One region of the Enterococcus sp. AMC2644 genome, then DNA from elsewhere that is predicted to be linked to it. Evidence: predicted binding sites of a transcription regulator. Region 1 holds the regulator's gene; the other holds the start of a gene.
The links. Region 1 encodes CtsR, which represses protease genes until heat stress. Its sites were predicted from a motif close to TTGGTCAAAAAAGGTCAAANA; they were not measured.

Region 1 (15,603 bases):
CAAGAAAAAAATCCGTATCCGTTAACAGCTTTAGCGTTACAATTAAACAAAAAACCTGGAGTTATTAAACGTGCTTTACAAGATTGGCAACAAGATCCGTATAATCGTTCAACAGGGATTGGCTTTTATATAAAAAAAGATGCGATTCATGGAATCTATGGCAAAGAACATGCGCCACTCTTTTTTAGTACCTTATTGCATCGGAGCGAATCTTTTCAGCTGTTATTAAAAATCCTATACCATCCTTATCGCTCTGCAACTCAGCTACAACAAGAAATGCATATCAGCTCAGCCACCTTTCAGCGCCGTGTACGACAGTTAGAGCCGGTGTTACAAGATTACCATCTGCAGTTATCTTTTATGCACTTGCCAGCTCTTAAAGGAGACGAAATGCAAATTCGTTGGTTAACTTTTTTTGTCTCATTAATTGCCGATCCGCCTTTTCACTCTTCACCAATCGATTGGTGGTATCGCTACAAAGAGCTTTGTACCCATCGTCCACTTTGGTTAGATACTTGGCAACCACCTATGACTGCTTATTATCAACCATCCTTTCAATTGAATGAACGGGGCAGTGCTTTTCTATGGCGCCAATTAATCGGTCTAGAACCGCTCTGGATGAAAAAAGAAATGTCCGAAATGCTTTCCTTTGCTCTATATGCGCATACAACACTGGATTCAATTTATTTTACTGAAGTCCTTCAACAAATTCATCGTATACATTGTTGTTGCTCTTTATTTAATGGAACCTTGTATTTCCCACCAATTCCTATTTCAAAAGAAGCCCAACGTTTGACTCAAAGTTTTCGTTTGTTATTGCCACAATACAATGACTTATTAACGAAACATCCTGAATTACCAATGTTGTATCAAGGTGTTTTAGAAAAATATTACTTTTTAGAACGCGGGTTAATGGTTTCAGAAGAATAAAAAAACTTGACAAAAAAAATTAAATTCGTGTAATGTACGAACGAAATTCAGCATGATACTATTTTAGTGTAGAAAAAGAACACTATCCTAACTTTCACTTTTCTCTACAACTTGACCTCTAAACATTTAGAGGTCATTTTTTAGTTACGTTCAATAAAATAAGCCGCTATCTTGTTCTCGAAACAAAATAGCGACCTACTCCCATCCTAAGTAATCACTCCGTAACTACCTATCATTTACCGATATTTCTCAGCTAAAAAAGATGTAAATGTTGTTTTACCAATAATTCAAAAGAAGTAAACACCTCGGAGATACCAAGATATTGCCTAGGTTGCTACTTTTTCTGTTTTCCAAGTAATTCTTTGACTCTTGGAACAACTTTTTCACCATATAACTGAATAGTACGGAAACGATCTTTTTGTAATTGTCCTCCAGCACCATAAACTAGGTCAAAACGACTAACTCCCACTGTTTGAATCATATGAGCAATTTTTTGTGCTACTGTTTCAGGACTCCCTACATAATATGAACCTTCTGAAATTTCAAACGCAAATCGTTCACGAGTCATTGGTGCCCAACCACGCTCAGAACCAATTTGGTCCATTGATTTTTTCAAGTATTGCCAAGCAATCTCTTGAGCTTCTTCGTCTGTATCAGCAATCACCCCATGTGAGTGCATACCTACTGGATGATTAGGTTGACCAAACTGTTTTGCTGCTTGTTGGTATAAATTAATATACGGACGGAAACGTGCTGGTTCACCACCAATAATTGCTAGCATGACTGGAAAGCCATATTTAGCTGCGCGAATAATCGAGTCTGGGGAACCACCGACACCGACTTGAACATCTAAACGTTTTTCTGTTTTTGGATATAGTTGTATATTATTTAATGATTGCGTCAGCTGTCCTTCCCAAGTAACAGGTTCCCCTGTTAACAGTTCATTAAATAAAGCGATTTTTTCTTCAAATAATTCATTGTAATCATTTAAATCATACCCAAACAATGGAAAAGATTCTGTAAATGAGCCCCGTCCTAACATAATTTGCGCACGCCCATTGGACAATGCATCAACTGTCGCAAAACGTTCAAATACTCGTACTGGATCGTCTGAGCTTAAGACAGTTACACCTGTTCCCAAAATAATATTTTTCGTAGTGACTGCTAAAGCAGCAAGTACTGTATCTGGACTAGAAATTGAGTATTCTTTCCGATGATGCTCCCCTAAAGCAATCACATCTATCCCTAATTGATCTGCTAGTTTACCTTCTTCCACAATCATTCGTAATGACTCAGCATAGCTTAATGGCTCTTTGGTTACATCATGATAGGCAACATCACCAAATGTATCTAAACCAAATAGAACTGTTTTTTCATTCGTTATCATAAAATTATCCCCTTTATTTTTGTCTTACTCTAACTATACCTAATTTTTAACGAAAACCAACAAATAAGCTTACTAAATGTAAGTTTATTATTCCATAAAAAAACTCTCTCATCCTATAAAATGAGAGAGTGCTATTTTTATACTTGTTGTAAAACTTTGTCAGTTTTTGGTTCTTTTACATTTAATGTAATTGTTCCTTTAGATGCACCAATTGTTACTTGGTTGCCTAAATGAATTTGCCCAGAAAGTAAGGCTTCACTCAAACGATCCTCTACTTCTTTTTGTAATGCACGTCGGATTGGACGAGCGCCGTATTCTGGATCAAAACCAGCTTTCCCAATTACATCTAATGCAGCGGGTGTAATTTTCAATTGAATGTCTTGTTCTGCCAAACGTTTAATAATTGAATGACTCATGATTTTCACAATTTCATGAATTTCATTCTTATCTAATGAACGGAACACAACTGTTTCATCAATACGATTTAAAAACTCTGGTCGATAAGCTTTCTTTAAGGCCTCTAAGATACGTTTTTGCATCGAAGTATAGTCTTTAGAAGCATCTACCACATTAAAGCCCACATTTTTCTCTTCACGCAATTCTGTTGCTCCAATATTAGACGTCATAATTAAAATGGTATTTCTAAAATCAACACGACGGCCTTTAGAATCGGTTAAGTGTCCGTCATCTAATACTTGTAACAAAATATTAAAGACATCTGGATGAGCTTTCTCAACTTCATCTAGTAAAATAACAGAATATGGTTTAGAACGAACTTTTTCAGTTAATTGTCCACCTTCATCATAACCTACATAACCTGGAGGCGAACCAATTAAGCGACTCGTACTATATTTTTCCATAAACTCTGACATATCTACGCGAATCAGTGCGTCTTCACTGCCAAACATTGCTTCAGCTAATGCCTTCGCTAATTCAGTTTTACCGACACCTGTTGGGCCTAAGAACATGAATGAACCGATTGGACGATTAGGATCTTTCAAACCACTACGTGCACGACGTATGGAGCGAGAAACAGCTTGTACTGCTTCATCTTGACCAACGACACGTTGATGTAGGATTTTTTCCAAATCTAACAAACGTTCACTTTCTTTTTTCTCCATTTGTTGTAATGGAACACCTGTCCATTGTGAGACAACAGCTGCTACATCTTCTGCTGTTACACTGTTTTCGTACCCTGTTGCTTCCTTAACTTCAACAAACGTCACTTCAGCCAAGTTTTGACTAACTTCTTTTTCACGTTGACGCAAACGCGCTGCTGTTTCAAAGTCTTGTTGACGAATAGCTGCTTCTTTTTCTTCAGCTAATTTCATCAATTCTTCTTGTAATAATGCAGCTTCTGATACTTCATCTGCCTTGTCCAAGCGAACTTTTGCGGCTGATTCATCCATTAAATCAATTGCTTTATCGGGTAATTGACGAGAATTAATGTAACGAACGGATAGTTGAACAGCTGCATGTAAGGCATCATCCGTAATTTCAACACCATGATGTTCTTCATAACGAGGACGTAAGCCTCTTAGAATTTCTTCGGCTTCTTCTGGTGTTGGCTCATCAACTTGTACTCGAGCAAAACGACGTTCAAGAGCGGAGTCTTTTTCAATATATTTTTGATATTCATTTAATGTGGTTGCTCCAATAGTTTGTAATTCACCACGAGCTAGGGCTGGTTTTAAAATGTTCGATGCATCAATTGCCCCTTCTGCCCCACCGGCACCAATTAAGGTATGCAACTCATCGATAAAGAGAATAATTTGACCATCTTGATAAATTTCATCAATAATTTTTTTCATGCGATCTTCAAATTCACCACGGTATTTGGTTCCTGCGACTAAAGCGCCCATGTCTAGCATCATCAGACGCTTTTGTTGCATGTCTTTTGGCACTTCAGCATTAACAATTTTTTGAGCCAAACCTTCCGCAATGGCTGTTTTACCAACACCTGGTTCACCTACTAAAACAGGATTATTTTTAGTACGACGACTTAAAATTTGAATTAAACGTTTCACTTCTTTGCTACGTCCAACAACAGGATCTAGGCGTTGCTCACGGGCTAATTTCGTTAAATCACGAGCCAATGAATCCAACGTTGGCGTTCCTTCTTGTTGGGGCTGTTGACGTTGTTGTGGGCGTCGACGACTTGTATTGCTTTTTGATTGTACACCCATTTTTTTCTTCAACAATTGACGCATTTTTGCCAAACTCATTCCTAAATTCAACATAATCCGTGAAGCTAAAATTTCTTCATCACGTAACAATCCTAATAGCAAGTGTTCCGTTCCAATTTGTTGGGCACCTAAACGTTTGGCTTCATCGCCTGCATAAGCAAAAATTTGTCTTGCTCGTGGCGAGTAGGGTAAAAAGCCACCTGTTGGATATTCCTTCATTGAACCATAACCAGTCAAATGTTCAATTTCTTCCCGAATATCATTTTCATTTACACGCATTTCACGCAATGTTTTTCCAGCAATACCATCTTGCTCGATAATCAACGCTAATAAAATATGCTCTGAACCTACAGACTGATGTTTAAAGTATTTTGCTTCTTCTTGAGCAATGGCAAGCACCGCTTTTGCTCGTTGTGTAAATAGTTCATCCATCGCACTCACTCCTTATCTTCATAACTTAATCGTTCTAAAATCCCATGCATAATTGAAGCACGAATTATATTTTCCTCATCTGATTTCCCTAAGACTGCTTTACTAATTGTTGTTAATAATAAATTACCTTCTCGTTTTGACAGAATACCTTCTTCATATAACTTCTGGATAATTGATACCGCATCTTTTTCAGAAATTGTTTTATCAAATAATTGATTTACTTGTTCTAAAAAATGATGATAATTCGCAATTTGAATTTTCTCAATTCGAATATAGCCTCCACCACCACGTTTACTTTCAACAGCATAACCTCGTTGAATGGTAAAACGAGTATTGATGACATAATTGATTTGCGAAGGTACACAGTTAAATAAATCTGCCATCTCTGCACGACGAATTTCTATCATTTCACTTTCTTCAAGAATCTTCTTCAAATATGCTTCGATTAAATCAGAAGTATTTTGATGACCCATTTAAACGCGACCTCCCTTGACTAATATTGACCTTAATTATAGCGAATTTTCAGAAGTTTGAAAAGAAGAAGGACTTTAAAGAAAAAGGATAAAGCAAAAGTTTAAACTTCGCTCTATCCTTTATCTTAATCTTCAGTTACTGATGTGGCTGTATTTGATGTGTTATCAGAAGATATAGTCTCACTATCTTCTGGTGATGAATTAGAAGAATCACCATCTTCTTGTCCTCTAGAAATGATTAGCTGAATTGTTTCACCCTTGTCTACGGATGTTCCTGCCTCCGGATTCGTTGAGATAACTTTTCCTTTTTCTACTGAGTCACTGGATTCTTCTGTTGTTGATACAGAGAAGCCTTGACGTTCTAATAAGGATTTTGCAGCTGACTCAGACATATCGGAAACATCTGGTAAATCAATTTTTTCGGAACCCTTACTAATTTCTAACGTAATCGTTGTATCCCCTGGCGAAATATCTGAACCAGCTTTTGGGGATTGTTTGACAATGGTTCCCTCATCATTGTTACTATACACTTCACTAATACGCACAGAATTACTTCCTAAACCATACGTATCCAATTCACTACGCGCATCTGCTTCCGTATAACCAATTAAATTAGGCATCTTAATATTTTCTGGGCCTTTACTAATCGTTAAGGTAATTTCAGTATCTCCAGGAATAATTTCTGTGTTTGCTGCTGGCGTTTGTTTAATCACCAAACCTGGACTCATGTCACTAAATTCTTCAACAATCGTTACTGAATTATTGCCTAAACCATAGTTAGTCAACTCAGCATGAGCATCGCGTTCCACATAACCGTATAAATTGGGCATTATAACAGGTTCTGCCCCTTTACTAACCGTTAATTCAACTTCAGCTTCTTGAGGATCCACCTCTACCCCTTCTGATGGTGTTTGCTCCATAACTTCATTAGCTGGTGTATCGTTATCGTAAACCTCTTCGATTTTTATTTTGCTCTCATCAAAACCAAGTGTTTTCAATTCTTCGATAACTTTGTCTTTATTTTGACCAACATAATCTTTCATTTCAACTTTTTTACTGCCCGTACTAATGTAAAGGAGAACTTCTTTCGTACGTTTAATAATCGCCCCTTCTTCGGGATCAGTCTTCACCACATGATTTTCAGGGATTTCATTACTCGGAAATTCTTTAGTTTCCGTGGCAACCTCAATTCCAGCATCATGCAAAGTTTCTCGAGCAGCAGCTTCTGTTAGACCGGCAACTTCTGGAATCGTTACTTGATTCCGACCACCACCAAATACTAAATAATACGCTAAACCTGCTAGTGCACAAAAGAGTAAGATAGGTAAAAGCAACCACAATTTTCTTTTTTTCTTTTTCTTCACAGGCTTTTGAAGCTCAGGCTCTGGTGTGGCTTGTTTAGCAGTTGGCATCTCTTTGAAGGAATCTGGCATTGGCGTATCTTCTGCAATCGGTGTTAAAATTTTTGTTTCTTCTAACATTGCATGTGGTTCCCATAATGGTTCATTTAAGCGATCTGGAGAAAGTGCCGTTTCAATATCCTGACGCATTTCATCGGCTTCTTTATAACGATCACTTTGCTCTTTGGCAGTTGCTTTTAAGACAATATTTTCAAGAGATTGTGGAACGTCTTTATCGTAAATACGAATAGATGGGATTTCATCTTGAAAATGTTTTAAGGCAATCGTTACTGCAGATTCACCATCAAAGGGTACTCGACCAGTTAACATCTCATATAAAATAATCCCAATGGCATAAATATCGGATTGATTTGTTGCCATACTACCACGTGCTTGTTCAGGTGATAGATAATGAACGGAACCAAGCATTGTATTGGTTTGTGTAATTGATGTCTCTGATAAAGCAATCGCAATTCCAAAATCAGCAATCTTAACCACACCATCTTCATTAATTAAAATATTTTGTGGTTTTAAATCACGATGAATAATACGATGTTGATGTGCCAAAGCAACTGCCGAAAGAATTTGTTGCATAATATCAATAGTCTCTGGATAAGGGATTGGATATCGCGTTTGGATATAACGTTTTAAATCCATCCCTCTAACATATTCCATTACTAAGTATTGCATATTATCTTCTTCACCAACATCATAGACAGAGACAATATTGGGATGCACAAGTTCGGTTGCAGCTAATGCTTCTCTTTGAAAACGACGAATAGCATCCGTGTCCTCTCGAAAGTCGTAACGTAAGACTTTGATAGCTACTTCTCGATCTAAGATCAAATCACGCGCTAAAAAAACATTCGCCATTCCACCGCTGCCGATACTACCTAAAATCAAATAGCGCCCACTTAATTTTTTTCCCGTCTCAATCATGGCTGACACCTCCAAGGTCTATCAATAATACCGTAATATTATCCACACCACCATGCGCATTTGCAGCATCGATTAAACGTTCAATTGCTTCATCTAAACAATTGCTAGTTGTAACATATTCATAAATTAATTCTTCACTAACCATATTGGTCAAACCATCAGAACATAATATTAAATAATCATTTTCAGCAATAAAGTGCGTAGCCACATCTACTTCGACTATTCCCGGCATACCTACTGAACGAGTTACCACATTTCTACGTGGGTGATTAGCTGCCATTTCCTCAGTAATTTCCCCTGATTTTACCAAGGCATTTACCAGAGAATGGTCTTCTGTTAATTGAATTAGCTCATTTCCTCGTATTAAGTAGGTGCGGCTATCCCCTACGTGTGCCAAGGTAAATTGGTCATCTAAAATGATTACCGCTTCCAAGGTAGTGCCCATCCCGCTTAATTCGGGAGTAGCTTGGCCACGCTGATAAATAGTTTCATTTTCTACTTGAATATATTGAATTAACCATTGTGCGGCTTTTTCACTGTCTGAAATATCTGAGGCTTGCCATTTGTTACCAATTTCTTCGACCGTATCATGACTGGCAACATCACCCGCTTGGTGTCCACCCATGCCATCTGCTAATAATGCTAACGTATATCCTTTTTGATTGGTAAATACGGCAGCGTAATCTTGATTAGTATTACGCCTTTTTCCCACATCACTTTTATAACGAATCTCCATATTTTTCACCTCATCATTTTTTACGTAAACAGCTGATAAAAAATCCATCTGTCATATATTGGTGCGGATAAATTGTCAGCATCTGGTTTTCGATACTTGGTTGTAACACATCATTCACTGAAACATCAACTAAAGTGAATTCTGAATGCTTTTGTAAGAACTGGTTAACGACTGCTTGATTTTCTTCGGGTGCAAACGTACATGTACTATAAACCAACATTCCATTAGATTTCAAAGTAGGTGCCACGCTCTCTAAAATTGCCAGTTGAATCTCAGGCAACTTTTCAAAATCAGCTGGTTTTTTATTGTATTTAATATCTGGTTTCCGACGCATTAGCCCTAAGCCCGAACAAGGAGCATCTACTAAAATGCGGTCAAATGTTTCAGAAGGAAATTCCTCCGCAACTTGACGTGCATCGAGTTCTAACGCATGAACAACCTCCGAAACATGCAGACGTTCTGCATTTTCTTCAATTAAAGCCACCTTATGTCGATGAATATCTAATGAAGTAACAGCACCACCTTTTTTTGCTTCTAAAAAGGTAGCAATATGTGTCGTTTTTCCACCTGGGGCAGCACATGCATCTAACACTTGGTGATTTGGCTCGATTTGTAACGCTGGTGCTACCAACATTGAACTTTCATCTTGAACGGTTAACAAGCCTTCTTTAAATAATCGGCTACCTGCAATAAAACCTTTGGCAGCAATTATACCATAAGGTGAAATATCGCTTGCTTTTGCTTCAATACCTTCTTCAATCAATATTTGTATAGCTGCTTGACGGGTTATTTTACGCGTGTCGACACGACAACTCACGTGGCTGGATTCAAATAAAGATAAACCTAACTGGCGTGTGTTTTCTTCCCCAATTTCTTTGACTAGTTTTTCGACCAACCATTTAGGCATACTGATTTCTGTTGCCAAACGGTCTAAAGGATTTTTAATCGTTGCAAGTTCAGGTACTCCTTGACGTTGGATATTCCGTAATACACCATTTACAAACTTTCCAATCCCAACATTCCCACGAACTTTTGCAATTTCCACTGCTTCATTTAAGACTGCGTGACTGGGAACTTTATCTAAGTAAAGCAATTGATACAAAGAAAGCTGTAATAATAATTTCACCCAATCATCTACCTTTTTCGCCTTAGCAATAAATGGATGTAGATAAAAGGAAAGTAATAATTGACGACTAATGGTTCCATACACTAATTCAGTTAGTAAACGACTATCTTTTTCATTTAATTGTCCTTTATTGATACAATCACGCAGTAATAGATTTGAATATGCTCCGCCTTTTTGTACACGCTCTAAAGCATCCAATGCCACAAAGCGGACGGTCTTTTTGACTTTATTTTTCATATTAATTCACCTGTTGCCCAATTGCGACTTGCTGCCCACTACCATTTAAAAAGGCACTAATCACTTGCTTTCCTTTACCAGCTGGCTGTAATTCATCAATGGCTAATACCGAATGATTTCCACAAGCAATCCATAGTTCTTTTTTACTACGCTGAATAATCGTTCCTGGTTCAGCCGTGGTAGTCTCATCAAGCGGGGTAACTGCCCATAATTTCCACCGTTGGCCCTCATACATTGTAAAAGCAATCGGCCACGGACGCATACCACGCACTTGACAGTCAATTTCTTCAGCAGTTTTATGCCAATCAATAGCTTCTTGTTCACGGGTAATATTAGGCGAAAATGTTACTTGCTCTTCCTCTTGAGGCGTTGGTTTTAAAGTTCCATCTAAAATTTTTGGTAAGGTAGCTAATAACAATTCTTTTCCCAATAAGCTTAATTTATCAAACATCATGCCAACATCATCTTGACGAGTAATTGGCAGACTTGCTTGAGAATAGATACCACCTGCATCCATTTTTTTAATCATTTCCATAATAGTTACACCGGTTTCTTTTTCACCATTCATAATCGAATAATGCACAGGTGCTCCCCCACGGTATTTTGGCAATAATGATGCATGAACATTAATCGCTCCATGTGTAGGAATTTGTAATAAACGTTCGGGTAAAAACTGGCCAAATGCTGCCGTAACAATCAAATCAGGTTGTAATTCGCCGATTTTTTCCATTTCCGGAGAACCCGAAATTTTTTCAGGTTGTAAAACAGGAATGCCTAGACGAACTGCTGCTTCTTTTACAGGAGTAGGGGTAATGATCTTTTTTCGTCCAACAGGGCGATCTGGTTGGGTAACAACTGCAACAACCTCATACTCTTGGTCAACAAGACCTTCTAAGATGGGTACTGAAAATTGGGGGGTTCCCATAAATACAATTTTAGTCATGGTCATGCTCCTCTACATAAGCTTCTAATTCTTCTTCTGGAATGCGGTCAATCATATTATCAATAAATAATTTACCATTCAAATGATCAATTTCATGCTGAAATGCACGTGCTAAATAGCCAAACGCTTGAACTTCCATTTCAATTCCTTCACGGTCATAGTAGCGAACAGTAACTTCCTCAGCACGTTTCACTGTTCCATAAACATGTGGAATACTCAGACAGCCTTCTACGTCGATATCACTACCTTTTGCTTCGATGATTTCTGGATTAATCAGTTCAAATAATTCGCCTTCTTCAACTTCTACTACCGCAACTTGGATATTTTTACCAATTTGTGGTGCAGCAATACCAATTCCATCATGGGCCAACATCGTTTCATACATATCTTCTAATAACTGCACTAACTCATCAGTCACCACCGTAATAGGTTCACATGGTTGACGGAGCTTTTCATCAGGGTTAATAATAATAGGATATCGCATAATTTCTCCTTTAGTTTAAATAAAATTAAGTGGTTCATTGTCAATGGATACATAAAGATTTTTACGCTGATCTTTTTGACTCTCTTCCAAGATTTCACGTAATAAGCCTTGTAGCAACGGTTCATGTTTATATTTGATAATTAACTGATAGTGATAACGATTTTTTACTCGTGCCACGCCGCTTGGAATGGGACCTAATAAGATACTCTGCGGACTCAATGTTTGTTTAACTTGTTGGGCAATTTGAAACATTTTTTTGGCAACAACTTGTTCCTCAAGATGACTGCAAGAAATTTTAACTGTAAAATAATACGGTGGATACCCACTCTGATGGCGCAGCTGCATTTCTTTTTGATAAAAGTGTTCGTAATCTTGTGCTTGTGCTAATACAATTGCATGATGATCGGGGTTGAATGTCTGAATGATTACCTCACCTGTTTTTTCAGCACGACCAGCACGACCACTGACTTGGGTTAAGAGCTGGAAAGTTCGCTCACTTGAACGAAAATCAGGTAAGTTCAATGCTGTATCAGCGTTTAATACGCCTACCAATGTAATATTAGGAAAATCAAGTCCTTTGGCAATCATCTGTGTTCCTAGCAGAATATCTGCTTTTTGGTCTCCGAAAGTCTGAAGTATCTTCTCATGTGCACCTTTGCGACGGGTTGTATCAACATCCATACGTAAAATACGTGCTTCTGAAAAAAGTGCTTGTAATTCTTCTTCAACTTTCTGCGTGCCCGTACCGTAATAGCGGATTTTATTACCACCACAATCCGGACAACGATGAGGAATCGCTTCTTCATGCCCACAATAATGGCAACGCATCGTTTTAGTATCCATATGTAAAGTTAAGGATATATCACAATTGGGACAAGGCAATACATAACCACAATCACGACACATAATAAAAGAGGAATAGCCTCGACGATTTAATAACAAAACGATTTGTTCTTTTTTTGCTAAACGATCCGCAATTTTCTCTTGTAGTAGCCGAGAAAAAGTGCTGGTATTTTTTTGTACAAATTCTTCTTTTAAGTCAACCACCTGAACACTTGGCAAAGTCGCATTTGGATTTGCTCGTTGGTTCAAATGCAACAGCTGATAAACTTTTTTTTGCGCACGTGCGCGCGATTCCAAAGAAGGCGTTGCACTACCTAATATCACTGGGCAGTGATGATACGCACCTCTCCAAATTGCTAAATCTCGAGCGTGATAACGTGGCGCTTCGTCTTGCTTATATGATGCTTCATGTTCTTCATCAATAATAATCACACCAATATTCTCTAATGGCGCGAAGATAGCCGAACGTGCACCAACAACCACTTGTGCTTCCTTACGTTCAATTTTACGCCATTCATCGTATTTTTCACCATGGGATAAGCCACTGTGCAAGACTGCTACAGCTTCTCCAAAGCGGCTCTTAAATCGTTCAACCATTTGTGGCGTCAACGCAATTTCCGGAACTAACATCATCGCCGTTTTCCCTTCGGCTAACAAGGAAGCAATGGTTTGTAAATAAACTTCTGTCTTCCCGCTCCCAGTAATTCCCTCTAACAAGAAAACGTCAGATTTTCCAGTAGCAGCTGAAGACAGAATCGCTTCTACAGCTTGTTGTTGTTCATTATTTAAGGCCAATGAATGCGTTTGTTCAAACGTTCGATGTTTGTAAGGGTCGCGATAAGCCTCAACTTCTTCAAAGACTAACCAGCCATTAGCAGCTCCTTGATTTAAAATCGATGTCACAATTCCTTGTTCTTTATAAAATGAAACGGGTTGATTAGGATGCTTTGTCAATAATTCGACTAATTGCATTTGACGCTTCGCTGTTTTTTTAATAGTTTCCATTATACTTGGAAGTTGAGCAGGACTAAGTAAACTTTTCACGTAACGAATCGTCTTTACTTTATTTTTATTTTTCACAACGTACTGAATCTCGACCACGTTTTCAGCACGTAATTTTTTGAATTTATTTAATAACCCTAGCGATTCTACTTTCTGCCAATCAAGTGACTCACTTTCTGAAAAATACGTATGAATCGGATGATTTCGGTCTTTTAACACGAAATTTTTTTGATATTCCGCTTTCATGACACTCGGTAGCATCGTTTGAAAACAAGTGATTTTAAATGCAAAGGTTGTTTCTTTCATATAATCTGCTAATCGCAATAATTCATGATTGAGCACAGGTGCTAAATCTAACACACGTATAATTGGCTTTAACTGCGTTTGTGCTTGCTCATCTATTAAACCAGTCACAAAGCCTTGAATATGGCGATCAGAGTTACCAAACGGTACTTCAACTCGCATGCCAACTTCAACTACTTCTACTAATTCTTCTGGTACAACATAAGTAAAGGGTTGATCTGTCTGCATTGTCGGCACATCTACAATAATCTCTGCTAACAATAACCTCGTCCTCCCTTCATGGTTTCCTACATTTTACTAAACTTGACAGGTTTTGTCTGTAAAGCAAAAAAAATTTAACTTTTACAACCAAAAGGAGTCTGGAATATTCTTTTCCAGACCCCACAATAATTATAATTTTTGTTCTTGGCGAATGCGTGCTTCTAATTCTTTTTGTTCTTGTTCTTTTTGAGCTCGACGTTCTTCTGCTTCCATCTTCAAACGAGCACGTTTTACTTCTGGATGTGGGTCACTAACAACTGTTTCAGCTTCAATCTCTTCTAACGCTTGACCAACACTTTTTACTGAGTCAAATTTATCTAAGGTTGCTTGTGCACCAGCATCTAATTCATGCGCACGTTTACTAGCTAAAATAACTAATGAATATTTTGAATTCACACGATCCAACAATGAATCGATTGATGGTTTTAACATCATTATTCTACAACTCCTCTAACATTTTTCTATATTTTCCAATGACGCGTTCTACGCGAAAATGTTCGCTTGAAATGATATCTTTAATTCGTTGTACGGCTAAAGGAACTTCATCGTTGACAACAGCATAATCATACAACGCCATCATTTCAATTTCTTCTCGGGCAATTCGCATACGTTCATCAATCACTTCAATTGAATCAGTCCCACGTCCTGTAATTCTTGAGCGTAATTCCGTTAAATCTGGTGGTGTCAAGAAAATAAACACCCCATCTGGCACTTTTTCTTTTACTTGTAAGGCACCTTGCACTTCGATTTCTAGGAAAACATCTTTTCCTTCATCTAATGTTTTTTGAACATAAGATAATGGCGTACCATAATAATTTCCTACATATTCTGCATACTCTAACATTTCACCAGCAGTAATTAATTCTTCAAACTCTTTATGGCTACGGAAAAAATAATCCACACCCTCTACTTCTCCGATACGTTTTTTACGTGTTGTCATTGAAATAGAATATTGAAAATCATTATCTTCACTATCAAATATTGCTTTACGTACTGTTCCCTTACCAACGCCGGAAGGTCCAGATAATACGATTAATAATCCTCGCTCTGTCATATTGACGTCCTTTCACTGTTCGATTTGCTTAACGTCTATTTTGCACTTTTTTTCAACAACTTTCAAGAATTACTTTATTATAACGAGAATTTTATTAAAAAACTACTTAAATGCCCGTACAATCTAATCATTTAACCATTTTATTATTCCACATTTTGCACTTGTTCACGAATTTTTTCAATAATCGTTTTCATTTGGACAACTGCATTTTTTATAACAATCGGGCTTGATTTCGAACCAATTGTGTTAACTTCACGATTCATTTCTTGAATTAGAAAGTCCAATTCACGTCCTACAGGTTTCTCCGATTGAAGCATTGTAGCCATCGATGTTAAATGAATATTCAATCGATCTAACTCTTCATGAATATCGCCACGCTCCAATAAAATCGCCATTTCTGTCAACAAGCGCTCTTGATCGACCGCTGCCCCCAACCAGTCCGTTAATTTTTTCTCAAATCGTTCTTGATAATCGGCTTCGTATACTTCAACAAACGTCGCTAATTCAGCTATTTTTTGTTGCAGTGCGCGTCTATTTTCTTCTAGAATTTGTTGAATTCCTGCACCTTCAACTTCCCGACTGGCATTATTTGCTTCGGCAGCTTCTTTAATCGCTGCTAATACCGATGCTTCTAGTCCCTGGTCTTCTGTTTGTTTTTCTTGAATATCAATCAATTCTTGGTTATTAATCAACCGTTTTAAAATAGTTTTTGCAGGTAATTCTTCATTAAACCGCGCTTGTGCTTCTGTTTGCAGATTGGTGACAAGTTCTTGTATTAAATCCCAGTGTATCGCAACTTCTTTATGACTGTCACCTTTTTCTTTTAATGTGAGGTAAACTTCTACTCGTCCACGTTGCAATGTTTCT
Region 2 (15,603 bases), 1.2 Mb from region 1:
AGGCTTACAAGCAATTGTTTCTGTTTTCGGGAAGGGTGTTTTGTTGGAAAATGGGCAGTTAAATCGTAAAAAGCTTGGTGATATTGTTTTTGCTGATGAACAAAAACGTAAACAATTAGATGCAGTATTAGATCCTATTTTAAGAGAAACCATTAGTCAACGAATAGCTGATAATCAAGATGCAGCTTTAGTAATTGCTGATATTCCGTTACTGTTTGAAGCTCACTATGAAGATGAGATGGATCAGATTGCTGTTGTTTATGTTCCAGAAACAGTTCAATTGGAACGTTTAATGAAGCGAGATGATTTAACAAAAGACCAAGCGCTGCAACGGATTGCTAGTCAATTATCGATTGAAGAAAAAAGAGAACGGGCGGATATTGTATTTGATAACCAAAATTCACTTGAAGAAACAAAAAAGAATGTTAAAAGTTGGTTAAAAGTACAAAATTTTATTTAAAAAGATTAAAAACTCTAGAGTTTTCTAGAGTTTTTTCTCGTCTATTCTGTCAGAAGAACTGGTAAACGTGTTATAATATAGAAAGAAATTTAATTTATTCATTAAGTAAATTTAAAATAAATAGAGATAAATGAGGTGGAAAAATGCACTGTCCAAAATGTCATCATAATAATTCTCGTGTTATTGATAGCCGTCAAGCCGATGACGGTCGTGCGATTCGCCGTAGACGAGAATGTGAGAACTGCGGCTTTCGTTTTACAACGTTTGAGCGATTAGAAGAAACACCTCTGTTAGTCATTAAAAAAAATGGCGCACGCGAAGAGTTTAATCGTGAAAAAGTATTACGTGGTTTAATTCGTTCAGCTGAGAAACGTCCAGTAGCGATGGAACAAATGGAACAAATTGTCGATCATGTGGAAGCACGTATCCGTGAACGAGGCGAAAATGAAATACCATCAACCTTAATTGGTGAGTATGTGATGGAAGAATTAGTTGATTTAGACGAGATTGCTTACATCCGTTTTGCAAGTGTTTATCGTCAATTCAAAGACATGTCAGTATTTTTAAAGGAATTACAAGACATTGTTGACAAAGCTAAAGAAGCAAATGAGTAATTTAAAGGAGGGGCTTTTGTGAAGACCGCTTGGGATGAAGTCCAACCAAATCATATTTATCAAGTGTTCAAGAGCCTGCCTTTAACTAAAGAAGGCAACGACGGGTTATTGTACCTCTACCAACCAATTATTGGTGCGCAAGCTTTAGCGCTGTATTATGCGTTATTAGGTGACGCAGAAGATTCATTTGAAAATGATTTTGCGCATATTGATATGTTAAATGCGTTGAATATTGGACTACCGGATTTTTTTAATGCGCGCAAACAATTAGAAGGTATGGGGTTACTTTCTGTTTTTATGAAAGAAGATTTAGAATTTGGACGGATATTTTTATATTGTTTGGAAGAACCGTTACATCCACAAGTCTTTTTTAAAGATGAGACATACAGTTTCTTACTATGGAGCGCAATTGGAGAACGAAAATTTAATCAAATGGTTGAACGGTTTAAACCTAAAAAGCTCGATGTTTCTGCTTATCAAGAAATTACGAGTCACTTTAAAGAAGTATATGGTTCGATTAATGAAGAATCGTTTATGCGAAAATCATCAAAACTAGAGCAAATAGCGCAAGTATATGATGTGAATAAAAGCAGTGGAATTCAATTAGATGCTTCTCAAATTGATTGGAACTTTTTAATGAATCTAGCTGAGAAAAAATATATTTCGCGTACAAATTTTACAACCTCTTTTAATCATCAATTGTTGCTCTATCAAAATCTATATGGATTCGATGAGATGGAATTAGTTGATTTGATGACTGAAGCTGTGTCTTTTATTGATGGTAAGGTAGATGAAAAAGAGCTTGCTAAAGTTGTCACACGTCATACGAAACAAATACCACAAAAAAAGACCAGTATTTATGTTTCGGAAGATACTGAGACCAGACGCTTCAATACGTTGCGACAATCAGGATTTTCTGAACAAGATATTGGCTTAATTCAGATGAGTGAAGCAACAGCTCCAGCTGATTTTTTACAAGCGATTAAACAAGAAAAGCATAGTTTTGTAGCTGATTCCGAAAGTTGGTTATTGAAATCTTTGGTTGAAAAAAGCCCATTAGCTAACAGCGTCATTAATGTTTTAATGCACTATGTTCTAGTGGTTCAAAAAAATAGTTCATTACAAGCTAACTTTGTTAATAGTATTGCAACGAATTGGTCTGAGATAGGGATTAAAAGTCCTGAAGAGGCAATTAAACATGTCCGTAAGCTGGTGAAAGATTCAAAAGAAGCTAAAGAAAAACGCGACACCCAACGAACCAATTATCGCAAACCAATTAGAAAAGAAACCTTACCTGATTGGGTGGATAATCCAGTAGAGGAAGTAGAAGATTCTAAAAAACAAGCAGTGATTAATCAACGATTACAAGAATATTTACAACGCAAAGAAGGTGAAAAATGATGGAAGATGTAGGTAAAAATTTAAATCGTATCTTAGATCAAAAAAATTATCGGACACGTTTTGAAGAGATGATGCAAGAGGTTTTAGCGGATGTTGATGTGCGAAACTTTTTAGATTTGCATAAAAATCGTTTGACCCAACAAGATATTGAGCGTAGCTATGCGAAGCTCTATGAATTTGTGCAAGAAAAACGTAAATTTGAGTTAAACGATCCAGCTCAAATTGCACCTGGCTATGAACCACAATTAATGCTAAATTTTCATTCAGTTGATGTGACCTATATTCCAACTGAAGAACTATTAGCCAAAAAACACCAAGAAGAGATTCGTAATCGTGTTCAAGCCTTGAATATGCCAAAAGATATCCAAGAAGCTCGGATTGCTACGTATGAAGGAACTGCAGGACGCGGCGAGGCATTACTGGCGGCGATTGATTTTATCGAAGCCTACAAAGAAGCGCCAAAAAACTTTCATAAAGGATTGTATTTATCGGGAAGCTTTGGCATTGGTAAAACCTATCTTCTGGGGGCGATTGCTCGTGATTTAGCCGAAGCTGGTTTTTCATCGACCTTGTTACATTTTCCTTCTTTTGCGGTTGAAATGAAACAAGCAATTGGGAAAGACCAAGTAGCGGAAAAGATGGAAGCAATCAAAAAGGCGCCAATTTTGATGTTAGATGATATTGGTGCAGATGCGATGAGTAGTTGGATTCGAGACGAAGTATTTGGCGTTATTTTGCAATATCGAATGCAAGAACAACTTCCAACATTTTTTACCTCTAATTTTACAATGCTCGAATTAGAAAAACACTTGTCTGTTACGCAACGTGGCGAAGAGGAGCCGTTAAAAGCTAAACGCATCATGGAGCGTATCCGTTATTTGACCAAAGAAATTGGGATGAACGGACGTAATCGACGAAATCAATAGAGGTGAAACAAAATGAAAAAATGGCTACTCGGTAGTCTGCTAGTCTTAAGCATAGTTTTTGTATCAGGCTGTGGCATAAAAAATGACACACCTAAATTACAAGAAAGTACACAGAGTGATGAAGTGATGGAATCAAAAACGATTTTTATCGGAACATTAACGGAAAATTTAGAAGAATCAGCATTAGATGATAAAAATGTCTTATTATTTTTAGAAAATGTCGAAGCAGTTGAGGATCCAGAAAAGATTGTTCCGACATTTACAGAAATGGGTGTAGGGATAAATATAGATACTGACGATATTTCTTATTGGCGTGCCTGGCGTAAAGGAAGTAAAGTGAAAGTAACATTAAACGGACTTCCAGCAACTACAGCATCGATTCCGCCACAAGTTGTTGGAAATTCGATTGAAAATATTACCTTATTACCCTAAAGATTGAATATTCTCTTGAACGTGGTAAGTCACCACTTTTAAGAGAATTTTTCTTGAGAAAAGAGGAAAATAAATGAATGAACAAGAATTATCACAACGTTTAGCACGTGTTGGTTCGTATGTGCCCCAAGATGCTCGTTTAGCAGATATTGGTTCAGATCATGCGTATTTACCAGTTGCCTTAATGTTAAAAAATAAAATCACGTTTGCCGTTGCAGGGGAAGTCGTAAAAGGTCCTTTTCAATCTGCAGAAAAACAAGTTCGTAAAAGTGGATTAACAGAACGTATCGTTGTCCGTTTAGCTGATGGCTTAGACGCAATTAAAGCTGATGATAAAATTAGTGCGATTACCATTGCAGGGATGGGCGGCACGTTAATCCGTTCTATTTTAGAAGCAGGGCAACAGCATGGTCGTATTAATGGTAGTGAACGACTAATTTTACAACCAAACGTTGGTGAAAAAACGTTGCGTGAATGGCTAGTTGAGAATGGGTATACGATTATTGAAGAAGAAATTTTAGAAGAAAATAAAAAAACTTATGAAATTATTGTTGCTGAAAAACAGAAAGCTATATCTTATACTGAGCAAGAATTATTTTTTGGCCCACAACTATTAAAGGAAAAAAATGACGTGTTTATTCAAAAATGGCAACGTGAAGCAACTGCGAAAGAACGTGTTTTAGCTCAGCTAGAAAAAGCTGAGGAAAAGCCTTTAGAAAAAGTTGCAGAAATAAAAACACAACTCGACTGGATTAAGGAGGTTTTAGTATGAGCCTTTCAGCTAAAGACTTTATTCATCGTTTGGAAGAATATTGTCCATTATGGTTAGCAGAAGACGGGGATCCAGTAGGGTTACATATTGGCTCATTAGATCGTGATATCCAACGTGTGATGATGACCTTAGATGTTCGTCCAGAAGTTGTGGAAGAAGCCATCGAAAAGAAAATTGACTTGATTATAGCAAAACATCCACCAATATTTCGACCAATTCAGCGTTTGACTGAAGATGATTTGCAAACAAAGATGTATATTGACTTGTTGCGTCATAACATTTCTGTGTATGCAGCACATACAAATATGGATATTATCGAAGATGGACTAAACGATTGGTTTTGCGAAATGTTGGATATTCAAGTGACAAATTATTTGAAAAAAACGCATGAAGTTCAGTTTAAAAAATTAGTTGTTTATGTTCCTGTTTCATTAGGTGCGATGATGCGTCAAGCTTTAGGTGATGCTGGAGCAGGAATGCAAGGCAATTATCATCATACAAGTTATTCATTGGTTGGTACAGGACGTTTTACGCCAACTGAAGCAGCCAAGCCAGCAATTGGTACAGCAAATAAAGCTGAGCAAGTCCAAGAAGCCCGCATTGAAGTGCTTTATCCTGAGACGATTCAAGAGCAAGTATTAGCAGCAATGTTTGCTGTTCACCCTTACGAGGAACCTGCTTATGATATTTTAACCTTAGACAACCCTCCGCAAACGTTCGGGGTAGGACGTGTCGGAAAACTAGCAAAACCGATGACAATCACTGATTTTACGCAAAAAGTAAAAGAAACTTTTCAATTAGATGGGTTACGATTGATTGAACCGCAACAACCGAAAAAAATGATTCAAACAATTGCGATTTGCGGTGGTTCAGGTGGGAATTTCTATAACGATGCATTAAAAGCTGGTGCGGATGTTTATATTACAGGAGATGTATATTATCATACAGCACATGATATGCAAACAAATGGGTTGACAGTTATTGATCCCGGTCATAACATTGAAGTTGTCTGTGTACCAAAATTCATAGAAAAAATGGAAGAATGGAAAAAAGAACAGCAATGGGATATTGAATTTATTCCATCTGAAACAAATACCAATCCATTTCAATTTAGATAAGAGGAGTAATGTCAGATGTACGAAAATTTATTACCACGTTTTTTACGTTATGTAAAAACAGAAACACGTTCCAATCCAGAAAGCACAACGACCCCTTCAACAGCAACGCAAATTGCTTTTGCTCATACGCTGAAAGATGAGTTAGCAGAATTAGGTCTAACTGATGTTCATTACAATGAAAAAAATGGTTTTGTAGTAGCAACTTTACCAGCAAACATTGATAAAGAAGTTCCTGCCATTGGTTTTATTGCTCATATGGATACGGCTGATTTTAATGCAGTAAATGTAAATCCAAAACTTGTTGAAAATTATGATGGTTCTTCTGATATTCCACTAGACAAAGATGGAAAGTATGTATTAACAACGACAGATTTTCCTAATTTGAAAAATTATGCAGGCCAAACATTAATTACGACCGATGGCTCTACTTTATTAGGTGCTGACGACAAAGCCGGAATCGCTGAAATTATGACAGCAATGGAAATTTTATTAGCCAATCCATCGATTCCGCATGGTGAAATTAAAGTGGCGTTTGGTCCGGATGAAGAAATTGGCGTTGGGGCTGATAAATTTGACGTAGATGATTTTAAAGTTAAATTTGCATATACAATGGATGGTGGTCCTGTAGGTGAATTACAATATGAAACCTTTAATGCAGCGCAAGCAGATATTACCTTTTACGGTAAAAATGTGCATCCAGGTACAGCCAAAGATACTATGATTAATGCGTTGCAATTAGCCATTGATTTTCAAAATCAATTACCAGCTGATGAAGTTCCAGAAAAAACAGATGGTTATGAAGGATTCTTCCATTTGATGGGATTATCTGGTTCTGTAGAAGAAGCGAAAATGAGTTACATCATTCGTGATCACAACCGTGAAAAATTTGAAGCCCGCAAAAATTTAATTACAGAAATTCAAGAAAAAATTAATCACCAATTCGATCAAGAACGGGTAGCTGTTCATATGTATGATCAATACTACAATATGAAAGAAATTATTGAAAAAGATATGAGTATTATCGACGTTGCAGAAAAAGCAATGCACGAATTAGCCATTCAACCAATCATTGAACCTGTACGTGGTGGAACAGATGGCTCAAAAATCTCATATATGGGAATTCCTACACCTAATATCTTTGCTGGTGGCGAAAATATGCATGGTCGCTTTGAATATGTTTCTTTACAAGCTATGGAAAAAGCAACCGATGTTATTGTAAAAATTGCTGAATTAGTTGCAAAATAACAAGAAAGATAGTAAAGTCGAACTGAACTTTACTATCTTTTTTTAGGAGTGATGAAGATGAGAATTATGGTTATTTACAATGATACATCTGGTAAAAATGAAGGGGAACAAATTGCCGAAAGCTTCAAAACCTTCACAAAAAATAACGAAAATGTTGAAAAAATTATTTTTCAAGTAACCAATCCAGATGTTGATGAAAAGAAAATCCTTCAAAAAGCAACCGACCATCAAATCGACACACTCGTAGTTATTGGCGGTGATGGTACTGTTCATCATGTAGTTCGAATGTTCCAAGAAACGATTGAACGATACCAAATAGGTTTAATTCCGGGTGGGACAGTTAACAATTTGGCTCGTGTATTGGCTATTCCGTTAGAACAAGAAGAAGCATTTAACGTGATAATTAATCAACACACACGCAAAATTGATTATGCGACAGTTAATGATGATGTGATGATTTCAACTATGACAGTTGGTATTTTAGCAGATACGGCATCGAAAGTTAGTCAGGAAGAAAAACAAAAATATGGTCCATTGGCATTTACAAAACGGTTTTTCCGTATCTTGTTCAAACGCCGAAAATACCCACTATCCATCCAGACAGAGGATGATTTTTGGCAAGGCAAAGCTCATTTAGTGACAATTACCATGACAAATTCAGTTGGCGGCTTTACTCAATTTGACGCCTCTGCAACACCTGACGATGGTCAATTACACATAACGATTATTCCAAAGCTGCAATTTTTCCGTTTTATTTATAATATTCCACGGATTTTTAAAGGAGAATTTCATAAAATACCTGGAGTAATCTACTTTTCAGCAAAAAAAGCTTTGCTAAAACCATTGATTAATGAGAAAAAAATCGTTACGCGAACCGATGGCGATCCGACAGATGATTTACCTGTAGAATTGGAAGCTATTCATCAAAAATTAGCGGTATTTACACCTACAACTAAATAAAGAAAAAGCAGACACGAATGTAGTAATCCTCCAAAAGTTAGACCAAAAATCTAACATTTTTTTGGTCACTACAGAATTGTCTGCTTTTCTATTGATAAATTTTCATTGTACTGTATCCTATAGTTATGGAGGTTTATATGTCAGAAATAATTCAACATCCAGTATGGCTTTACTTAATACTGGTCAATGTATATGTATTTTGTTTAATGAGATACGATAAACAGCAAGCAAGAAAAAAACGATGGCGTGTACCAGAAGCAAATATTTTGTTGTTCGGGATTGTCGGTGGCGGCTTAGGCGGTCTACTTGCACGTACTCTTTTTCATCATAAAACTCGTAAACCTAAATTTTTAATTTGCTTTTTAGTTGGTGTGATTTTTGATGGTTTCTTGTTCTTTGTCAGTTAGGAGAATAAAATGAAAATAAATGCAAAAGCTAAATTTATCCTAAATATCTTAGCATTACTACTAATTTTTGGAATTATGTTTTATTTAATTAAAAATTCTTTATCCGACATACTTGCGGAGTTAAAAGAAACCTCACCAATAGTTTTAGTTGGTGTTATCATTTTAGGGGTCATGTATCAATTTTTTGAAGGCTGGTCCATTCGTTCAATTGTGACAGGTTTTTCCAAAAAATTTCGTATTTTTGATGGCATGCTCACAGCCTTTCATGTCGCATTTTATCGAGTGATTACATTTGGAATGGGAACATTAATTTCAGAAGTCAATTACTACAATCGTAAAGAATTAAAAATTTCGCAGGGAATGGGTGTTGCAGCATTACATATGATTATGTACAAGGGTGCTATTTTAACCTATGCCATCTTTGCGTTGATTATTCAATTTTCCTTATTTTATGAACATGCACCTAAAATGATTCCGTTAATTTTGTTGGGGATGATCATGACGGGTGTAATTATCTTGTTCTTTTTAGTTATTTCGATAAGTTTAAAATTACAAGTTGGTTTTGTCATGGTATGCCATCGTTTCTTAAAAACGAAAAAAATGCGTGATTTTGTCGATCGATGTAATATTCAAATATATTCTTTACGAGAAACTGTTTCTTCTGTTTTAAAAGATCGCACAGCGCTTATTAAGATTTATTTGTTAAATTTATTAAAATTGAGTATGTGGTATATTATTCCTTATGTTTGTTTAGTGGATAATCATCCCAATATTGATTTTTTATTGGTTTTCTCTTTGATTAGTTTTACGCTTGTTTTAGCCGGGGTTCTTCCTTCGCCAGCGGGGATTGGGGCATTTGAGTTTGTTTATCTCTTTTTATTTAGCCCCTTAGTGGGAACTGTCGATGCAGTATCATCTATGTTACTCTATCGTTTTGCGTCGTATGTTTTACCATTTCTACTAGGATTTGTTGGCGTATTAGTTGATCGTAAGAATGCTATCTCAAATGAATTAGAAGAGTTGAAAGCAGAGAAAGGTGAATAGAAATGAATGTTGAAGTAGATGAGTTAGCTGCTTATGTAGAGGATTTACCAGAACTGTTGATTTATTCAAAGGAAATTGAAGGACTGACAGAAAAGCTATTTTTGTTAGGCGATACAGAAATAGAAAAGATTCGCAAAGCATTCATTTTTGTTCGAGATAGAATTGCTCATTCTTGGGATATTCAGCAAGGCGAAATCACTAAAACTTCACTAGAGGTATTACAAGTTGGTCATGGAATTTGTTATGCAAAAGCAAATTTACTAGCAGCTATTTTAAGGAAAGAAAAAATTCCCACAGGATTCTGCTACCAACGTTTACTTTTATTTGATAAGGAAGAAGGAAGGTATTGTATACATGCGCTCAATGCAGTGTATTTATCTTGCCAAAAAAGGTGGGTAAAATTAGATGCGCGTGGAAATAAAGAAGGGATTCAAGCAGATTTTGATGGGGAAGTAGAAAAATTGGCGTTTGTTCCTAATTCGGAAGAGGATGAATACACGTATCCAACTATTTATGTGAAACCAAACAGACAAACAATGATAACTCTGTCTAAGGCTACGAATGCTTGTGAAATGTATCTGAATGATTTACCTGAAATTATTTAAAATAATTGCCAGGACGTTCAATTTTTGTTAGGCTTAAATTGAGAAAACCAAAGGGAGTGGCGAATATGAAGAAAAAAGAAGATGTAAATTATACAGCTCTAGGTGTCGCATTAGGTCCCGCTTTTGGTGTCGTATTTGGTTTATTATTTGATAATTTGGCTTTAGGGATTGCTTTAGGAGTAGCGATTGGTGTTGCCATTGGTTCTGGATTAGATAGTCAGAAAAAGAAAGAAAAATAAGAGGAAATGATAGAGAGCTGTTTCTAGCTTTCTATCTTTTTTTGGCTTTAATGAAGTATCCGCCAATTATGTTAGTATTAAATGAGGAAAGTGCGAGTGCCTTTGCTTATCCTAATTAAAGAGATTTTTGACAGTTCTTTCTGCGTAGTACTTTAGATAAAGAAATCATGGTTCTTATCTTCTTTGTACATCTAAAAAAGTCCTTTTCAACATCTGGATGAACAGTGTGCATTTTCTCAATGAAAACTTGCGCACCTTTTCCTTTATCTATGGGTTTATTTTTCGTAACCATTGATCCAAAGGTTGTTCAGTGAGTTCCTTGTATAATTTTTCTAAGGATTTGTATTGCTTAGTGAACTCATATTTTGTTGCAGTGTTTACGATAAACAGGCCTTTTTTTGGTACGTAATGAAAAATCATTCCTTGATTAATCTTTTACTGTGAAATCATAAATTGTTGACAGGGGATTTCCTCCTTTTATTTATTTTAATGCGAATGTTTGATTAGGATTGTCTTGTATTTTGATAAGAGAAGTAGCAATTTTGGTTGTATAGCGAGTGATATGCTAGAATGAAATAAAGCGTTTTCTAAGTTGTTTTTCAAAGGAGAGAAAGTCCATGAAAAAAATTAATCATCTGTTACAATTCGCTTCGATTTTATTAATGATTGGTTCAATTATTCTATTTGTTATGGTATCGAAAGCTGTAAAACAAGTGGGGACAACTAATTTTGATCTTGCAAAATGGCAAGATGCAGATCTTTTTATACTCAAATTAGGTTTTAATTGTTTACTAGGGAGTTTCGTTTTAAGTATTTCCTCCTTTTTCTTCAGTGTAAAATGGTTAAATAAAAAATGAAAAAAGAACGCTGATTATCTTGTTTTAAAAGATGATTAGTGTTCTTTTAATTGAGACAAAAGTTATTCTATGTTAGACTTTGAAAAAAGTAAAAATGCAAGGAGATGTCTATTTGATTTTAGATATTTTGGGCTTATTTATCACTGTGCTAGTATCTATCTATTTGGCCGTATTAGTTTCTGTTTTATTATTAATGTTGTTTTTCCACATAAAAAGATGGGTTCAACATATGGATGAAGGAAAGTGGATCGCCTACTTTAACACAATCAAAGCGAAAGGTTTAATTATTCGGATGATTCTTTGCTTTTTAGTAGCGTTATTATTAATTGCTATATTCAATACATACGTCTTTTGGCAAGGGAATCTGATGTACGGAATTTTGTTAATGGCATGTGGCATTTTCCATATTTCATTTAAGCTCTACACAAAAAAAGCCGCTTATACTGATAGAATTAAAAACCAATTTCCTAAGTAATATAGAGCTGCAAAATGTTATATAAAAGTGCAAGGTTCTTTGGTATCCAATGGTTTAATATAACGCAATTAGGAGAGGTTACTTCGAAGGTATCTTAAAAAAATAAAAGAGGCAAGGGCCATTTTTTATGGGTTTATGAAACCATTGAGATGAGGTAGGTAGTAGGTTTTATACACGCTGAAAAAGTCCAGTCAAATTAATGAAGGACTAGAAGCAGAAACTAAAAAGTAAAATTTTCTAGGTGTCTATTTAAGTTCTAGTAAAGATTAAAGAGAAGCAAGCAATTTTATGAGAAAGTAGGCGACTAAACGATTAAACAATAGCAAGTATTTTATCAAACCTTGTTGGCTACTCTATTAAAAAGCTTAGGCTACTAACGTAGATCTAAGTTTTTTTGTTAAGTTTAAAATGACAATAAAATTTTTTTGACTTTGAAGGGTTATTTTTTGACCTTTACTGACCATAGTCGTATAATCATTCTTGTAAGGCGATAAGCCTTAGTCAAATGATGGGAGGAAATAATATGAATATAGAGAAAATGACGACGACTCTTCAAGGTACAATTGCAGAAGCTCAACAAATTGCAGTGACTCGTCATCATCAAGAAATCGATATAGCCCATTTATGGAAAATCTTTTTACAACCAAATCATTTTGCAAGAAATTTTTATACAGATGCAGGGATTGACGTGGATGCTTTTGAAATGGAAGTTGATCGTGCCTTAGATGAATATCCAAGTATTGAAGGCGGAAATGTTCAATACGGGCAAAGTATGAGTCAAAATTTATACAATTTATTAAATGAAGCGGATAAATTAAGAGAATCTTTTCAAGATGAATTTTTATCAACGGAAATTGTATTACTTGCTTTAATGAAATTAAAAAATTATCGACTAACAAAATATTTAACCAAACAAGGAATCAATGAAAAAGAATTACGTAAAAATATAGAAGATATGCGAGGAGGGGATCGAGTGACCTCACAAAATCAAGAAGAGCAATACAAAGCATTAGAAAAATATGGTGTTGACTTAGTGCAACAAGTAAAAAATGGCAAAATGGATCCAATTATTGGTCGTGATGAAGAAATTCGTGATGTCATACGTATTTTGTCACGTAAAACAAAAAATAATCCAGTATTAATTGGTGAACCAGGTGTTGGTAAGACGGCTATTGTTGAAGGTTTAGCTCAACGTATCGTTCGTAAAGATGTCCCTGAAAACTTAAAAGATAAAACCATTTTCTCATTAGATATGGGCGCATTGATTGCGGGTGCAAAATTCCGTGGTGAATTTGAAGAACGATTAAAAGCTGTCTTACAAGAAGTGAAGAAATCAGATGGACGTATTATTTTATTCATCGATGAAATTCATAATATTGTTGGTGCTGGTAAAACAGAAGGCAGTATGGATGCAGGTAATTTATTAAAACCTATGTTGGCGCGTGGAGAATTGCACACAATTGGTGCTACTACCTTAGATGAATATCGTCAATATATGGAAAAAGACAAAGCGTTAGAACGTCGTTTCCAAAAAGTGTTGGTAAAAGAACCAACTGTGGAAGATACCATTTCTATTTTACGTGGGTTGAAAGAACGTTTTGAAATCCATCATAGTGTAAACATTCATGATAATGCGTTAGTCGCTGCAGCAACATTATCTGATCGCTATATTACCGATCGTTTTCTACCCGACAAAGCCATTGACTTGGTCGATGAAGCATGCGCCACGATTCGTGTTGAAATGAATTCTATGCCAACGGAACTAGATCAAGTAACACGTCGTCTTATGCAATTAGAAATTGAAGAAGCGGCGCTGAAAAAAGAAACTGATGATGCATCGAAAAAACGTTTAGCTTCTCTCCAAGAAGAATTAGCAGAATTACGTGAAGAAGCAAATGCGATGAAGATGCAATGGGAAACTGAAAAAGAAGAAGTCAATGAAATTTCCAATAAACGTGCTGAAATCGATCGCGCAAAGCATGAATTAGAAGATGCTGAAAATAATTATGACTTAGAACGAGCAGCAGTCTTACGTCATGGAACAATTCCCCAATTAGAGCGTGAATTAAAACAATTGGAAAATAAAGATACAACCGATCATTTACGTATGGTTCAAGAATCAGTGACTGAAAATGAGATTGCGACAGTTGTTGGCCGATTAACAGGCATTCCTGTCACTAAACTTGTCGAAGGTGAACGCGAAAAATTAATGAAGTTAAATGAAACCCTTCATCAACGTGTGATTGGACAAGATGAAGCAGTGAATGCAGTCAGTGATGCGGTTATTCGTTCACGAGCTGGCTTGCAAGATCCAAATCGTCCATTAGGCTCATTCTTATTCCTAGGTCCAACTGGTGTTGGTAAAACAGAATTAGCAAAAGCTTTGGCTGAAAACCTATTTGATTCAGAAGATCATATGGTACGTATTGATATGAGTGAGTACATGGAAAAACATTCTGTGTCTCGTTTGGTTGGAGCACCTCCAGGATATGTTGGTTTTGAAGAAGGAGGACAACTAACTGAAGCGGTTCGTCGTAACCCCTATACCATTATTTTATTGGACGAAATTGAGAAAGCCCATCCGGATGTGTTTAATATTTTATTACAAGTTCTGGATGATGGGCGCTTGACAGATTCTAAAGGACGAGTGGTGGACTTTAAAAATACAGTTTTAATTATGACAAGTAATATTGGTTCACAGTTGTTACTTGAAGGTGTAACAGCCGATGGGACGATTCCAGAAAATGTAGAAGAACAAGTGATGGCCATTCTAAAAGGACATTTTAAACCTGAGTTTTTAAATCGGATTGATGATACAATCTTATTTACACCACTAAGTCTTGAAAACGTGAAAGGCATTGTTGATAAAGTGGTTGCCCAATTAGCTAAACGCTTAGTTAATCAAGAAATTTATTTGAGCATTTCTGATGATGCAAAATCTTGGATTGCAGAACAAGCGTATGAACCAGCTTATGGCGCCCGTCCGTTACGTCGATTTATTACGCGCGAAGTAGAAACACCTCTTGCGAAAGAAATTGTTTCTGGACGTGTCTTGCCAAAAACAAATGTCACGATTAGCTTGTTAAATGATCAATTAGTCTTTCAAAATGCCCCAATTGAAGAATAAGAAAAAGCTGAGATTTCTTTTTAAGAGTCTCAGCTTTTTTTACGAAGAATAATAAGACAAAAATAAAATCAAAAGCCAAAACACGAACATTTTATGTTTAAATATGTGTTTTTTATGTTTTTTTATTGAAAGCTATGTATGCATCCCGTATAATCTTTCTGTGCTGAAAACAAAGAGGAGTGTAACAATGAAAAAAAATATTCCATATATGATTTTATTACCAGGGATTATTCTTCTAGTATTTTTCTTGATGATTCCTTTGATTGCGAGTATCTTTCCAACTTTTCTTCCGGATAATGGAGGTATTGGTAATTATATCGCCTTCTTTCAAGATGAATACAACCGTGGAATTTTCTGGAGAACAATTCGCGTGTCAGGAATTGTGACCATTATTTCGTTAGTTTTAGGAATACCCACTGCTTATTTTATCGCTGGTTTGCAGAAAAAATGGCGTGGAATTTTAATGGCAATGACTTTGTTTCCGTTATTGACCAATTCAGTTATTCGAAGTTTTGCTTGGATTAATATTTTAGGTAAAAATGGTGTTATTAATAACTTTTTATTATCAGTAGGTGTAATCAATCAACCGCTAAGCTTACTTTATACAGAGTTTGCGATTATTATTGGTTCTGTTTACTTATTTTTACCTACTATGATAATGACACTTGTCGGCGTGATGGAAAATATTGAAGGCGAAATGTTAGAAGCTGCTGAAACATTAGGTGCGTCTCCTTTTATTGCTTTTATCAAAATTGTACTCCCATTATCAATTCCGGGTGCAATTGTTGGGAGTATTTTAGTTTTTACTGGAACGTTAACAGCTTATACAACACCACAATTGCTTGGAGGAAATCAAAAAATGTTATTAGCAACTTTCCTTTACCAAAAAGCATCGACACTTGGTGATTGGAATGCAGTGGC

Region 2: a site for CtsR is predicted at 11,999-12,019, ahead of clpB (ATP-dependent chaperone ClpB). Genes of this name have one in related genera too.

What each region holds. Positions count from the first base shown of each region.
Region 1 covers NZ_CM177095.1:1,331,619-1,347,221, forward strand. Annotated here, with positions in the region: gene AC4BC5_RS06505 (helix-turn-helix domain-containing protein) at 1-930, shown strand, start outside; gene AC4BC5_RS06510 (LLM class flavin-dependent oxidoreductase) at 1,265-2,317, opposite strand; gene AC4BC5_RS06515 (ATP-dependent Clp protease ATP-binding subunit) at 2,455-4,935, opposite strand; gene AC4BC5_RS06520 (CtsR family transcriptional regulator) at 4,941-5,408, opposite strand; gene pknB (Stk1 family PASTA domain-containing Ser/Thr kinase) at 5,534-7,747, opposite strand; gene AC4BC5_RS06530 (Stp1/IreP family PP2C-type Ser/Thr phosphatase) at 7,740-8,483, opposite strand; gene rsmB (16S rRNA (cytosine(967)-C(5))-methyltransferase RsmB) at 8,497-9,846, opposite strand; gene fmt (methionyl-tRNA formyltransferase) at 9,848-10,789, opposite strand; gene def (peptide deformylase) at 10,782-11,273, opposite strand; gene priA (primosomal protein N') at 11,289-13,649, opposite strand; gene rpoZ (DNA-directed RNA polymerase subunit omega) at 13,812-14,117, opposite strand; gene gmk (guanylate kinase) at 14,122-14,736, opposite strand; gene AC4BC5_RS06565 (YicC/YloC family endoribonuclease) at 14,880-15,603, opposite strand, start outside.
Region 2 covers NZ_CM177095.1:169,167-184,769, reverse strand. Annotated here, with positions in the region: gene coaE (dephospho-CoA kinase) at 1-460, shown strand, start outside; gene nrdR (transcriptional regulator NrdR) at 604-1,074, shown strand; gene AC4BC5_RS00950 (replication initiation and membrane attachment family protein) at 1,093-2,475, shown strand; gene dnaI (primosomal protein DnaI) at 2,475-3,401, shown strand; gene AC4BC5_RS00940 (LptM family lipoprotein) at 3,414-3,833, shown strand; gene AC4BC5_RS00935 (tRNA (adenine(22)-N(1))-methyltransferase) at 3,907-4,605, shown strand; gene AC4BC5_RS00930 (Nif3-like dinuclear metal center hexameric protein) at 4,602-5,723, shown strand; gene pepT (peptidase T) at 5,739-6,968, shown strand; gene AC4BC5_RS00920 (diacylglycerol/lipid kinase family protein) at 7,020-7,928, shown strand; gene AC4BC5_RS00915 (DUF1294 domain-containing protein) at 8,066-8,335, shown strand; gene AC4BC5_RS00910 (lysylphosphatidylglycerol synthase transmembrane domain-containing protein) at 8,345-9,379, shown strand; gene AC4BC5_RS00905 (transglutaminase-like domain-containing protein) at 9,382-9,984, shown strand; gene AC4BC5_RS00900 (glycine zipper domain-containing protein) at 10,050-10,223, shown strand; gene AC4BC5_RS00895 (hypothetical protein) at 10,841-11,080, shown strand; gene AC4BC5_RS00890 (hypothetical protein) at 11,193-11,555, shown strand; gene clpB (ATP-dependent chaperone ClpB) at 12,079-14,682, shown strand; gene AC4BC5_RS00880 (ABC transporter permease) at 14,870-15,603, shown strand, end outside.